3 regions of the Mesorhizobium sp. M0317 genome follow, and region 1 is predicted to be linked to each of the others. Evidence: riboswitches for the same ligand, from Rfam matches in the RefSeq annotation. Region 1 holds a riboswitch; each other region holds the start of a gene.
What was found. A riboswitch is a leader RNA that binds a small molecule or an ion and turns the genes downstream of it on or off. The one in region 1 is predicted to bind thiamine pyrophosphate.

Region 1 (2,261 bases):
TCTGCTTGATCTTGTGCATCGGCACGTGGCCGGGGCCCTCGATCATCACCTGGCAATCCTTCGCCCAGGCGATCTGCGTCAGCTCGCCAAGCGTTTCCAGCTCGGCGAACTGCGCCGCGTCGTTGGCATCGGCGATCGAGCCCGGACGAAGGCCGTCGCCGAGCGAGAAAGAGACGTCGTAGGCTCTGGCGATGTCGCAGATCTCGGCGAAATGCTCGTAGAGGAAGCTCTCCCGGTGATGGTGCAGGCACCATTTGGCCATGATCGAGCCGCCGCGCGAGACGATGCCCGTGACCCGGTCAACGGTCAGCGGGATGTAATGCAGCCGCACGCCGGCGTGGATGGTGAAATAGTCGACGCCCTGTTCGGCCTGTTCGATCAGCGTGTCGCGGTAGACCTCCCAGGTCAGATTCTCGGCAATGCCGCCGACCTTTTCGAGCGCCTGATAGAGCGGCACCGTGCCGATCGGCACCGGCGCATTACGCACGATCCATTCGCGGATGTTGTGGATGTTGCGGCCGGTCGAGAGGTCCATCACCGTGTCGGCGCCCCAGCGGATGGCCCAGACCATCTTTTCCACTTCCTCGGCCATCGACGAGGTGACCGCCGAGTTGCCAATATTGGCGTTGATCTTCACCAGGAAATTACGGCCGATGATCATCGGCTCACTCTCGGGATGATTGATATTGGCGGGAATGATCGCCCGTCCGCGAGCCACCTCGTCGCGCACGAATTCCGGCGTCACGAAGTCTGGAATCGCCGCGCCGAAGGCTTCGCCGTCGCGCTCAAGCTGGCCGCGCAGCATCTCGCGGCCAAGATTCTCGCGGATGGCGACGAACTCCATTTCAGGCGTGATGATGCCGGCGCGCGCATAGGCAATCTGGGTCACTGCCTTACCGGCCTTAGCTCTGAGCGGCCGGTTGCGTATGGGAAATTCCGGTGTCAGGCGCTCGCCAGTGGCAAATCCATTGTCTTCCGGCTGGACATGACGGCCGTCATAGGCTTCGACATCGCCGCGTGCCGTAATCCATTCATGGCGAAGCCGGGCCAGGCCTTTTTCGATACTGGTTTCGACAGTCGGGTCGGTATAGGGGCCGGACGGATCGTAGACGGTGATGGGCGGCTCGCCGGCCGTCGGGTGGACGGAGATTTCGCGCATCGGCACCTTGATGTGCGGATGGAGGACGCCAGACTTGTGGATTTTCCGTGAGGCAGCCAGCGGCCCTGTCGACACGGCGGGGGTGAGGGCATTCATCTTGAGGCTCCTTTGCTCATGCATTGGAGACCCAGTTCTGTGCCGGAAGGATGAAAAGACGCTTCTGTGGACCTGCCGAAACAGGACCTCGGGCGTGAACTCCCGCAGAGCGCTTGCACCGTCCCTACGCCAGTATGAACTGGATCAGGTTCAACGGGTCACTGCGCCGCGAAAGCCAGCAGTATCTCAGCCCCTTGCCGGGACTCCCCTGGTGAATGCCTCAGGTTGAACGGGCCGGCGCGGCTTTGTCAAGCGCATTTGGCCCGGCCACTGTCAAATCAACCAGGACCGCGTCGTCTTCTTGGCAATCTGGCATCTGCCCCTGCTCTGTTCCACATCCTATTTGGGTGCAAGGCCACCACTCAGCGGAACCCTCAGAGAAGGAAAACCGTCCAGATTTGGCTAGACTGCTCGACGATAAGTCCAGAGCTGTGCCGGCGGTATGTTGCGGACGACGAAGTCATAGTGGGAAACCACGTAACGGTCTGGCATCTTGATCACCGGCGACAGAGGTCCGTATGTGATCTGAATCACGGGCCGGCCGGCAGGAATACGGGCAAGCAGATCCTCAACCAGCGCGACACGCTGTTGCATTGGAAAGCTCAACAGCGGGACTGCACTTATAACACAATCGAACTGTTCACCTTTGCGCTCACCCAGCGCTTCGTCCAGCGCAAATGCGTCGCCCAATCTGAAGTCCACATTCGGGAAGCGTTGCACCAGGCCGTCGTAGAAAATCCTGGAATATTCGACTGAAACCAGCTGGCGCGGCTTGATTCCCCTGGCCAGGATCGCCTTTGTGATGACACCGGTTCCCGCGCCAAGCTCCAGAATCGGCAATCCTGACCGTGGGTTCACCACGCTTGCCATCCGGCGTGCCGCATAAACCGAAGTGGGAATAAGGGCTCCCACGCCCTTCTTGTCCTTCTGCCAGCCTTTGAAGAATTGGACTTCTTCCTCAAACCTTTTGCCGAGCCGCTCCTTCAGTCGCAAAATCATACCTTCT
Region 2 (2,261 bases), on a different contig from region 1:
TCGAAATAAGGCCAGAAATAAGGCCAGTCGAAATAAAGCAAGGCCGGAATTCGCTGGCCGGGGCCATCCTTGGCGCCCGCCGTTCAGGCGCGCCCGAGCCTCTCAACCTGACGAATTGCGCCTGCGACGGGCAGCGCAATTCCTTGTGTTTGGCGACAGGCGCCCTCATGCCTCCCAGGCATAACTCGACAGCGCAAAGCGAATGCCGGCAGCTGTCATGGCCAGTTCGCATTCGGTGATCTGGCGCAGGTGGCGCAGATAGCGCGTCACGGTCTGTGGCAGCCAGCCGGCGCAGGCCTCGACATAGGCGCGGCTGTGAACAAGGGTGCCGGTCGACAGCCTCTCGTCCTTCTCGGCAACGACTTTCAGATATTGGCGGATGAAGCGGATGTCGTCGGCGATGTCTTGGCTGGCCATTCGCCAAGCCCCGGCGAGGCGTTCGCACTGATCGAATGACAAGGGCAACAAAGGGGGCGGCAATAAAGGCGGCGGCAACAAAGGCGGCGGCAACGACGGGGGTGACAGCAAAGGCCGAGAGAGATCGGCGAAGGCAACATGGTTCGCTGTGCTCAAGGACATTCCTCTCTGCGAAAAGAGATATCGTACTTTATGTACGAATAAGCGTCAAGCCAATTTCGTACGGTTGGGACGATGGACATGAATATAGCAGCGGTCGCTTCAGCTAATCCCGCATCGTGAATCCTTCAGGAGTCGCACCAATTTCGCGGAGGGATTTCCCCAGGATGGTGTGACTGTTTTCCCTCGTGGCGGCGTCGAACAGGTTCAAGCCGCCCCGGATCGTCTCGCGCCAGTTTTCGCCCTTGTCCCACGCTTCCATGAAGGCGAAGGCAAGGTCGTCCTGGCGACGCGTGGCTTCGAGCGCTTGGGTCAGCAGGCGCGCTTGATGGAGATCCTTCTCCCGCTTGGCGCCAGCGCTCGGCCCGCGTCGCGAGGCGACGATCAGCTTGTGGATGGCGTAGCGCTGGGGCGAGGGGACCAGCACAGGCAAGCCCGAGCGATGCAGGAGCACAGTCCGGATGGGGTCGCGGATAAGGAAATCCAGAAACCGTAAGGGCTGCGCGGAGTCTCTGCCATTTTCTTATAATTACGTTTATCAGCTTGAATTTCAACGCAGTTATAAGAAGTTCGTGGAAACGTTATAACGCAACGAACTGACGAGTCGTCTGTTAACGCCCGGGCGCCCGGCACGTCTGGCCCAAAACACTTTCCCGCAGTGCCTCAACAAACGGCTTCCCCAATGCCGCGAACGGTGCTTTAACCCGCCCATCCACAGGGGTGCTCCGTATCGTCGGGGCTGAGATGAGGGCGGCAAGCCTTCGGACCCTAAAGCTGATCTGGATAATACCAGCGGAGCGAGGCGGGCGATGTTTTCAGGCGCACAGATTTCCCTTTATCCCATGACCGACGATTTCGTCGGCGTCATCCTCGGCGCGCTCGGCGCGCTCGATCCGTGGCGCGACCGGCTGCGGATCGAAACCGATGACATCTCGACCCTTACGGTCGGGCCGCCCGAGGTGCTGTTTCCCGCCATGCGCGACCTGTTCGTCGCGGCGGCCAGAAGCGGCAAGCACTGCGTGCTTTCGGCGGCGGTCTCGCGCGGCTGTCCGGGCGAGCCCGACGATCCGATCTGCCGCTCCGACGAGACCGGCGGCCCCGCCATTCCGCTGGACGAGCGCAAGATCGCCGCGATCCGCGCTGTCCAGGCCACGCCGTCGACCGGCCAGCCGGTGGCGGCGCAGTTCTCGCTCTACGTTATGGGCACGGGCGACCATATGGACGAGATCTACGGCTGCATCGATTTCCTGAAACAGTCCGGCGTCTTTGAGCGCTCAAAGAACTTCTGCACCAAATTGCGTGGCGATGCCGGTGCCGTGTTTGCCACGCTCAACGAGGCCTTCTGCCGCTTCGGCCCCGGCGCCGGCCACGTCACCCTCGACATCACGATCTCGGCGAACAGCCCGAGCGCCGTCTGAGCCGCGGCTCAAGCGTCGTTCCTTGAGGATATTGCCGTGGCTGGTTTATCTGACCTATTGCGTGGAGGAGATGCCTCTGACCCCTCAGCACAGAGAGGAGGGGAGCCATTGGCGATTGGCGAAGACCGCGATGCCCACGAATCTCCCCCCTCGAGCAGGAGATGGCCGGCAGGCCAGAGGGGGTCCCAGCGCGTGGAGCGCCGACGTCCTTTTCGCATCGGCAAGGCGTGGGCGCTCTATGCGAGACGACCCCCTCTGTCGCCTTCG
Region 3 (2,261 bases), on a different contig from region 1:
CCATGGCCGAGCGCTATTTCGAGGCCTCCCCCGGTCGTGTTGGACTTGACCTCGTTCGAGATGGTCAGCGACGAGCCGAACACGACCTCGACATGGTCGAGCGGCCACTTCGCGCCGGACACGGTGAGGCCCGAAAGATCGGAAAAGCCGAGCACCGAAAACAGCGTTCCGTCGGCATAGTCGAAGCCGGCCTTGCCAGGCAGCAGAGGGGCGCCTTCCTGCGCTCCGCTGGTCAACAGCACTTTTGTCCCGGCCTCGGCCAGCCGCAGGCTGAGCGCCAGATGGAGGAAGGCGTGGTCGGCGCGCTTGCCGCCGAAAGCGCCGGCCAGCACCAGGCTGGTGGCGCCGCGTTCCAATGCCGCCGCGATCGCCAGTTCGCCATCGGTCTTGTCCTTTTCGGGAGGAAACACCTCCCGCGGCACGGCGGCGAGATCGGCAGGCAGGTCCGCCGGCACGGAATCGAAATCGCCGACCCACAGCTCCGGCATCAGGCCGAGCAGGCGGGCATGATCGATGCCGGCGTCGGCGGCGATGACGCGCGTGCCCGCGACCTGGCGGTCGAGCCGCGGCGTGCGGACGAGATCGCCGCCAAGCAGGATGGTGAATGTGCTCATATCCGCTGGCCCTTACCAGCCCCGCCGACGAAACGGAAGGCCGATCGGCACCGTCACTCTTTGTTGGAGCATGATCTTTTTCCGGAAACGGATTCCACTTTCCGGGATCATGCTCGGGCAAACTTCCACTTGCGTGGCACCTTGGCCGGGCCTATGTGTCGAAACGCTCTAACGGGGTGCCGGACGCGATCTTCGCGGACCGGCTGAGAGGCAGTCTCGCCAACCCGCTGAACCTGATCCGGTTTGTACCGGCGGAGGGATTAGACGCTTCGGACAGCCCGACGCCTCAATTCCTTTCAACACGAATGAAGGAGGCGCCGATGCGCATGTTTTTGTCCCGTCTTGTCCCAGCGCTGGGGCTTGCTGTTTCGCTACTGGCAAGCTCTGCGTCCGCGCAGGAAAAACTCACGATCTATACCTATGAGAGTTTCACTGCCGACTGGGGTCCGGGCCCCCAGGTGAAGAAGGAATTCGAGGCCGAGTGCGGCTGCAGCGTCGACTTCGTCTCGGTGGCCGACGGCGTCGCGCTGCTCAACCGCGTCAAGCTCGAAGGTGCCTCGACCAAGGCCGATATCGTGCTTGGTCTCGACACCAACCTCACCGCGGAAGCCAAGGCTTCCGGCCTGTTTGTCCCACATGGCGCGGTGGCTGAAAACAACGTGCCGGGCGGCTGGAGCGACGACACTTTCGTGCCCTATGATTATGGTTATTTCGCCGTCGTCTACGACACCGAAAAGCTGAAGAGCCCACCGAAGAGCCTGAAGGAACTGGTCGAGGGCGATGCCGCCGACAAGATCGTCATCCAGGATCCGAGGACGTCGACGCCGGGCCTCGGCCTGCTGCTGTGGGTCAAGTCGGTCTATGGCGACAAGGCGCCGGAAGCCTGGGCGAAACTCAAGGGCAAAGTGCTGACGGTGACGCCGGGCTGGAGCGAGGCCTACGGCCTGTTCACCAAGGGCGAGGCGCCGATGGTGCTTTCCTATACGACGTCGCCGGCCTACCACATGGTGGCCGAGAACACCGGGCGCTACCAGGCGGCCTCGTTCGAGGAAGGCGAGTATCTGCAAATCGAGGTCGCCGGCATCACCACCACGGGCGCGAAGAATCCGCTGGCGGCGAAGTTCCTGGCCTTCATGACCGGGCCGAAATTCCAGGATGTCATTCCGGAGACCAACTGGATGTTCCCGGCCGGGAAAACCGACAAGCCGCTCAATCCGGCTTTTGATAGGCTGGTCAAGCCGGCGAAGACCTTGCTGTTCAGCCCGGAAGAGGTCGCGGCAAATCGCAAGGCCTGGGTGGATGAATGGCTGGCGGTGATGAGCAAGTAGGAATTCAGGATGGCGCTTGAACACCCCCCTCTGGCGTGCCGGCCATCTCCCCCGCAAGGGGGGAGATCAAGCGCTCAGAAGCTTTCGTCAACCTCCAACGCGGCGAGGATGGGGCGGGGAGCGAAGCTGCTAATCTCCCCCCTTGCGGGGGGCATGTCCGGCAGGACAGAGGGGGGTGGGCGGGAACTCGACCTCCATGAAATATTTCCGTCAGCAGCCAACATGCGATGTAGGGTTGGATAACACGAAATGCGTGCGCACTATCCCTCTGACCCCCGCATCACGGCCGGCATTGTCGCGCTTGCGGCAATCGCGCTGC

Region 2: another riboswitch for thiamine pyrophosphate. It lies ahead of NKI88_RS11950 (YkoF family thiamine/hydroxymethylpyrimidine-binding protein); the one in region 1 lies ahead of thiC (phosphomethylpyrimidine synthase ThiC).
Region 3: another riboswitch for thiamine pyrophosphate. It lies ahead of thiB (thiamine ABC transporter substrate binding subunit); the one in region 1 lies ahead of thiC (phosphomethylpyrimidine synthase ThiC).

Annotation. Positions count from the first base shown of each region.
Region 1 covers NZ_JAMYRV010000054.1:40,171-42,431, reverse strand. The annotation lists gene thiC (phosphomethylpyrimidine synthase ThiC) at 1-1,255, opposite strand, end outside; TPP riboswitch at 1,359-1,475, opposite strand; gene pmtA (phospholipid N-methyltransferase PmtA) at 1,658-2,254, opposite strand.
Region 2 covers NZ_JAMYRV010000012.1:112,333-114,593, reverse strand. The annotation lists gene NKI88_RS11965 (DUF2934 domain-containing protein) at 1-9, shown strand, start outside; gene NKI88_RS11960 (hypothetical protein) at 166-417, opposite strand; partial or broken gene NKI88_RS11955 (GSU2403 family nucleotidyltransferase fold protein) at 683-1,072, opposite strand; TPP riboswitch at 1,283-1,395, shown strand; gene NKI88_RS11950 (YkoF family thiamine/hydroxymethylpyrimidine-binding protein) at 1,386-1,994, shown strand; gene NKI88_RS11945 (ABC transporter permease) at 2,250-2,261, shown strand, end outside.
Region 3 covers NZ_JAMYRV010000053.1:3,100-5,360, forward strand. The annotation lists gene NKI88_RS27480 (thiamine diphosphokinase) at 1-614, opposite strand, end outside; TPP riboswitch at 777-891, shown strand; gene thiB (thiamine ABC transporter substrate binding subunit) at 935-1,942, shown strand; gene thiP (thiamine/thiamine pyrophosphate ABC transporter permease) at 2,192-2,261, shown strand, end outside.